3 regions of the Isoptericola sp. NPDC060185 genome follow, and region 2 is predicted to be linked to each of the others. Evidence: riboswitches for the same ligand, from Rfam matches in the RefSeq annotation. Region 2 holds a riboswitch; each other region holds the start of a gene.
What was found. A riboswitch is a leader RNA that binds a small molecule or an ion and turns the genes downstream of it on or off. The one in region 2 is predicted to bind thiamine pyrophosphate.

Region 1: it holds a riboswitch for thiamine pyrophosphate, as region 2 does, so the genes downstream of both, ACFWDO_RS05360 (ECF transporter S component) here and thiO (glycine oxidase ThiO) in region 2, are expected to answer to the same signal.
Region 3: it holds a riboswitch for thiamine pyrophosphate, as region 2 does, so the genes downstream of both, ACFWDO_RS07995 (bifunctional hydroxymethylpyrimidine kinase/phosphomethylpyrimidine kinase) here and thiO (glycine oxidase ThiO) in region 2, are expected to answer to the same signal.

Annotation. Positions count from the first base shown of each region.
Region 1 is NZ_JBHWYY010000008.1:106,798-108,987, reverse strand. Features, by position in the region: gene rsfS (ribosome silencing factor) at 1-114, shown strand, start outside; gene ACFWDO_RS05370 (histidine phosphatase family protein) at 111-800, shown strand; tRNA gene ACFWDO_RS05365 (tRNA-Ala) at 891-963, shown strand; TPP riboswitch at 1,128-1,240, shown strand; gene ACFWDO_RS05360 (ECF transporter S component) at 1,234-1,887, shown strand; gene ACFWDO_RS05355 (ABC transporter ATP-binding protein) at 1,880-2,190, shown strand, end outside.
Region 2 is NZ_JBHWYY010000003.1:44,481-46,670, reverse strand. Features, by position in the region: gene thiO (glycine oxidase ThiO) at 1-1,167, opposite strand, end outside; TPP riboswitch at 1,157-1,259, opposite strand; gene thiE (thiamine phosphate synthase) at 1,282-1,929, shown strand; gene ACFWDO_RS01775 (hypothetical protein) at 2,067-2,190, shown strand, end outside.
Region 3 is NZ_JBHWYY010000015.1:41,025-43,214, reverse strand. Features, by position in the region: gene ACFWDO_RS07995 (bifunctional hydroxymethylpyrimidine kinase/phosphomethylpyrimidine kinase) at 1-1,056, opposite strand, end outside; TPP riboswitch at 1,047-1,162, opposite strand; gene ACFWDO_RS07990 (hypothetical protein) at 1,241-1,915, shown strand; gene ACFWDO_RS07985 (YcnI family protein) at 1,993-2,190, shown strand, end outside.

The DNA of each region.
Region 1 (2,190 bases), on a different contig from region 2:
CCGGCCATCGACCTGCCCGAGGACGCGCGCGGCGGCGACGGCGCAGCCGCGGCGGCCGAGTACGGCGACGCCGCGGGTGACGGGGCCATCCGTCTCGCGGGCGACGAGCGGTGACGGCCGGGACCGTCGTCCTGCTGCGCCACGCCCGCACGGCGTACAACGCGTCCCTGCGGCTGCAGGGGCAGATCGACATCCCGCTCGACGACGTCGGCCGCTGGCAGGCGGGGGAGGGCGGCTCCGCCCTCGCGTCGTCCCACCGCGCGACGCGCATCGTCTCCTCCGACCTGGGTCGCGCCCTCGAGACCGCGACCGCGTACGCGGACGCGCTCGGCGGCGCCCCCGTGCAGACCGACGTGCGGTTGCGCGAGCGTGGCTTCGGCGAGTGGGAGGGCATGACGGGCGAGGAGCTCTCCGCGCGCTGGCCCGAGGAGTACGCCGCCTGGCGCCGCGGCGCCGAGCCGGCGGGAGCGGGAGCGGAGTCCAAGGCGGAGGTCGCCGCGCGGATGGCCGAGGCCGTCGCCGAGCACGCGGAGCAGCTGGACGACGACGCGACCCTGGTCCTCGTCTCCCACGGCGCCGCGATCTCGTTGGGGGTGACGGCGCTGCTCGGCCTCGACCCGACCTCGTGGCGCGGGCTGGCCGGGATGCACAACGTGCACTGGTCGCACCTGCATCGGGCGGGGGCCGGCGCTGTCCCGGCGTGGCGGCTCGTGGCGCACAACGTGGGGGCCGGGTACCCGCTGGACCACTGGCAGGCCGGTCCGGACTGGAATTTGGAACCTGGCCCGAAGTCTGCCTAAGATATCGACGTTCCGAGGGGCGCAAGCCCGGAGGAACACACCGAATCAGACGAAACATGGGTCGCTCGCGGCCATGGATCGCCGGTTCTCGGGGCTGTGGCGCAGCTGGTAGCGCACCTGCATGGCATGCAGGGGGTCAGGGGTTCGAGTCCCCTCAGCTCCACCCCGACGAAAAGGCCCGGAACCACATGGTTCCGGGCCTTCTCGCGTACCCGGGTCCCACGGGGCGGGACGGCCTTGCGTCGACGACGCCGTCGCCTAGGGTCGGTCCTGCGGCCGCATCGAGGGCCGCCGCAGGTGACGTCACACCTGACGCACAACTGAAGACACCCATGACAGGGGAGCGCCGTCGAAGGGGCGCTGAGAGTGCGGGCACGAGCCGCAGACCCTTGGAACCTGCTCCGGTTAGCACCGGCGAAGGGAGTTACCTGGAATGTCCGCGCCCATCATGCGTCCGACCGTCCTCGGGACGGCTCGCGCGAGCCTGCGGTACCGCACCGTCGACCTGGTCACGATGGCGATGCTCGGCGTCGCCGTCGGCGTCGTCTTCTGGGGCTGGACGCAGCTCTACCACCTGCTCTCCGCGGGGCTCGTCGTCGCGTTCCCGCCGGCCACCGGCCTGCTCGGCGGCGGCTGGCTGCTCGGCGGCGTGCTCGGCGGGCTGATCGTCCGCAAGCCTGGCGCCGCGCTGCTCACCGAGGTCGTGGCCGCGAGCGTCGAGGCCCTGCTCGGCGCCGGCTGGGGCTTCTCGGCGATCGTCTCGGGCGTCGTGCAGGGGCTCGGCGTCGAGCTCGTCCTGGCGCTGTTCCTGTACCGCCGGTTCGGCACCGCGGTGGCGGCGCTGTCGGGTGCCGCCGCGGGCGCGTGCGGCGCCGTCTACGAGTGGTTCGCCTACTACCCCGACTGGCAGTGGGGGTTCCGCCTCGCCTACCTCGGCTTCTTCGCGCTGTCCGGCGCGCTCCTCGCGGGGCTCGGCGGCGCGGCGCTGGTGCGCGCCCTCGCCCGCACCGGGGTGCTGGACGCGTTCGCGCCCGGCCGGGACCTGGCCGACGGCGCCGCCGGGGCGGCCCGTGTCGCCCGTGGCTGACGGCGGCGCGCGCGCCCGGCTGGCGGGGCTCACCTGGCGCCCGACGGGGCGGGCGACGCCGGTGCTCGACGGGCTCGATCTCGCCGTCGGCGCCGGGGAACGCATCGGGCTCGTCGGTCCCAGCGGGGCCGGCAAGTCGACCGTGCTGCACGCCCTGGCGGGCGTGCTCGGCGACCCGCTGCCGGGCGACCTGTCCGGCACGGCCCACGTGGACGGCGTCGTCGGCCTCGTGCTCCAGGACCCCGGGGCCGCCGTCGTCGCCGAGCGGATCGGCCGCGACGTCGCGTTCGGGCCCGAGAACGC
Region 2 (2,190 bases):
CGAGTCGTCGGGCGGCGCCCCGCCGGTCAGCTCTGCCACGACCGCGTCGGCCGTGAGCGGCGCGAGCAGCACGCCGTTGCGCCCGTGCCCGACGGCGGCCAGCAGCCCGGGCGCGGCGGTGCTCCCGACGAGCGGCAGGTTGTCGGGGGTGGCGGGGCGGGCGCGCGGCGTGACGTCGACGAGCGCCGCCTCGTCGATGCCGGGCACGAGGGCGCGCGCGTCGCGCAGGAGGGCGAACACGCCCCCGGCCTCGGCCCGACGGTCGTCCGGGCGCTCGTCGCTGGTGGCCCCCACGACGATCTCCCGGTGCCCCGGCCCGCCGCCGGGTCCCGACCGGGTGCCCGGCGCCCGCGGCACGAGATACACCGGCCGCCCCTGCACGGTGCCGCGCACCACGTGCTCCAGCGCGAGCTCGGGGCCGGCGTCCAGCCGCAGGGTGATCCCCTTGACGGGCCGCACCGGCACCCTGGCCTCCGGCACCCCGTCGAGCAGCCCCACCGGCGGTACGACGCCGGTCGCGAGCACGACGGCGCCCGCGGCGTGGCGCGCGCCGGCGTCGTCGTGCGCCGCGACCACCCGGCCCGCGCCGTCGCGCTCCAGCCGCACCGCCGCACGCCGCACGACCGCGCCGCCCAGCACGTCGACGAGCGCCGCGTGCACCCCGCGCGGGTCGACGGCGAGGTCGCCCTCGACGACGGCGGCCCCGGCCAGCCGCGGCCCGAGGTACGGCTCCCGGCGCCGCGCGTCGGCCACCGGGACCTCCGCGGACGCGAGCCCCCACTCCCGGTGCAGCGCCAGCACGCGGCGCAGCAGGGCGGCGTCGTCGGCGTCGTACGCGACGGCGAGCGAGCCGGCGCGCAGCAGGGGGACGTCGCGGCCGGTCGCGGCGGCGAGGTCGGCGGCGTACGACGGCCAGCGGGCGGCGGACGCGAGGTTGAGGCGGGCGAGGTCCCGCTCGCCGAAGTCGGCCTCGCTGACCGCCGCGAGCATCCCCGCGGCCGCGCGGGTGGCGCCGTCGCCGGGGGACGGGTCGAGGACCGTGACGGACAGCCCGGCCGTGGCGGCGCGCCACGCGACGGCGAGGCCGACGATGCCACCTCCGACCACGACGAGGTCGACGACGTCGCGGGCGGACTCAGGTGCGGACGTGGGTGTGGACGTAAGCATGTGCGCTCCCTTCGCTGGCATGACCCAGATCAGGTTCGACGGTCGGCTCCTGCGCCCTCTCAGCCCCGAGCGGGGCTCCCGTGCGCGGCCACTGTAACCCGGGCCGTGGTTACCCTGACTGGCGTGACCACGACCCGTGCCCGCCTCGCCGACGCCCGCCTGTACCTGTGCACCGACGCCCGCGAGGACCGCGGCGACCTGGAGGACTTCCTGCACGCGGCGCTCGCGGGCGGGGTCGACGTCGTGCAGCTGCGCGACAAGTCCCTCGACGTGGCGCGCGAGCTGGAGATCCAGGCGGTCGTGGCCCGCGTCGCCGCGGAGCACGGCGCGCTCTGGGCGGTGAACGACCGGGCCGACGTCGCGCAGCTCACCGGCGCTCCCGTCGTGCACATGGGGCAGCGGGACCTGCCCGTGCCGGCCGTGCGCGAGCTGCTCGGCGCGGAGCCGGTCCTGGGCCGTTCCACGCACTCCGCCGACCAGGCCGCGGAGGCCGAGGCCGACCCGGACGTCGACTACTTCTGCGTGGGCCCGCTGTGGGCCACGCCCACCAAGCCCGGTCGTGCGGCCGTCGGCCTCGACCTGCTGCGCGAGGTCGCGGCGACCCGCCCGGCGACGCCGTGGTTCGCCATCGGCGGGGTCGACGCCGAGCGGCTGGACGCCGTGCTCGACGCCGGCGCGTCGCGCGTCGTCGTCGTGCGCGCGATCACCCAGGCGCCCGACCCCGAGCGGGCCGCCCGCGAGCTGCGCGAGCGGCTGGGCTGACACGGGCGCCCGAGGTCTGTGACCTGGGGAGTTCTCCCCATGGATGCCTCGGGCGGGCCCCGCCGACGCGTGCCACAGTGGGCACCTGCCCCCCACCACGGCCGGGACCGGCCGTGCGCCCCGACCCTGGAGGACGCATGTCCGCACGGACCGCACGCGCCCGCACCACCGCGACCCTCGCCCTCGCCGGCACGCTCCTGCTCGCCGGCTGCACCGGCAGCTCCGGCGACGACGGGGCCGGTACGAAGGGCGAGGCCGCCC
Region 3 (2,190 bases), on a different contig from region 2:
CTCGTCGATCGCGGCCCGCACCCCGGCGGCGGCGGCCCACCACCCGTCGACGGCGTCGCGGCCGGCCCCGGCGGCGGCCTCGTCCCGCCCGGCCGGGGGCTCCGGATCGACGGCGCCCGCCGGGGTGCTCCCCGCGAGATGGTCGACCGGCCCGTGCCCCCCGCCGACGCGCAGCGCCTCCCCCGCCCGGATCGCCGCCGCCAGCCACGCCTTCGTGCCGCGCAGCGCCTCGGCCCAGTCCCCCGTGCGGGCGTACCGGGCGGCCAGCCCGCTCGACAGGGAGCAGCCGGTGCCGTGCGTCGCCGTGGTGCGGACCCGCTCGCCGGCGAGCTCCAGCAGCGTGCCGTCCGGGCCGACGAGGGCGTCGGGCGCGCCGGGGTCGCCCTCCTCGGCATCGTCGCCCGTCAGGTGCCCGCCCTTGGCCACGACCAGCACGTCGTGCCGGGCGGCGAGCCGGCGCGCCTGGTCGAGCGCGGCGGGCCAGTCGGGCGCGGGGGGCTCGCCGGCCAGGACCGCGAGCTCGGGCAGGTTGGGCGTGACGACGTCGACCCGCGCGAGCAGGTCCCGCACGGCGCGCTCCGCCGTCGGGTCCAGCAGGCGGTCGCCGCTGGTGGCCAACATGACCGGGTCGAGCACGACGGCCGGGCGGGCCCCGTTCGCGCCGTCCGGAACCGGCCCGCCGTCCGGCAGGCCGTCGAGCCACGCGCCGACGGCCCGCGCGACGGGCGCCGACGCGAGCATCCCGATCTTGACGGCGTCGATGGCGATGTCGTCCGCGAGCGCGTCGAGCTGGGCCGTGAGGAACTCCGCGGGCGGCACGTGCACCCCCCGCACGCCGCGCGTGTTCTGGGCCGTGAGGGCAGTGAGCGCGGCCATGCCGTACCCGCCGGCCGCGGCGATCGCCTTGAGGTCCGCTTGGATCCCGGCGCCGCCCGACGGGTCGGAGCCGGCGATCGCCAGGACCCGGGGCCTGCTGGGCGCGGGGGTTGGTGCGGTGGTCGCGGGAGCGGTGGTGCCCCGGAGGGCGGAGCTGTCGTGATGCGCGCGCACGCTCATGTCGACATCCCTTCGTCAGTGCTAGCTGAATCAGGTTCGACGGGTGTGATCTCAGCGTCTCGTCGCCGGCCGGGGCCGACGGCGGGAGGCACCCCGTGTCGTTCGGCGCCACCGTAGCCCACCGGCCGCAGCGGTCGGCGGCGGGTCCTCCCAGGCGTGTCGCCCGGCGGGATAGGGTGCCGGGGTGCCCGTGGTCGTCCGTCGTGTGCGCGAGCTCCTCGTCGCCGGCACGACGCTCAGCATCGCGGCCGCCGCCCACCTCCTGGGCGGCGGCGCGCTGCCCGGTGCACCCCTCGCGTGGCTGGTCGTGCTGGCGCTCTCGGCGCCCGTCGCCGTCTGGACCGCCCGCCGTCGCCTGACGCTGCGCCGCCTGCTGCCCGCCATGGTCGCGCTGCAGCTCGTGCAGCACTCCGCCCTGTCGGTGCTCGGCGCCGCCCGCGCCGACGACGACCCCTGGGGCACCGGGAGCACGGTGGGCGCGGGCGGAGCCGTCCCGGCCCTCGCGGGCCACGCCGGGCACGACCTCGGGCCCGGCTCGCTGGTCCCCGCGACCGGGACCGCCGTGCACCTGGAGCACGCCGCCGACGGCGGCACCACGACGTGGATGCTCGCCGCGCACGCCGTCGCCGTCCTCCTGACCGCGCTGCTGCTCGCCGCGGGCGACCGGGCCGCCGCGAACGTCGCCTCGCACCTGGCGCACGTGGCGCTGCTGGTGCGGGGGCCGGCCTCGCTGCCCGTGGCCCGCCGCGGGCCCGTCGTCGCGGGACCGGTCTGGCGTCCGCTGCCGTGGCACGCGCGCCGCCGTCCGGCGCCGCGCGGGCCCCCGGTGCGGCGCGGCGCCCTCGCGCGCGCCGCCTGAGCCCTGCCCTGGTCCGAGGTCGGACGGGGCGGGCCCTCGCCGTCCCACGAACCCTCGAACCACCGGAGCAGACAGCCATGCCTACGACCACCCCTGCCCGCACGCGCCGCACCCGTCGGCTCGCCGGAGCGGCCGCCCTCGCCGTCCCCGCCCTCCTGCTGGGCGCCGGAGCCGCGTCCGCGCACGTGACGGTGACACCGGACTCCGCCGAGTCCGGCGCGTACGCCACCCTCACCTTCAAGGTCCCCAACGAGTCGCCCGAGGCGTCGACCACG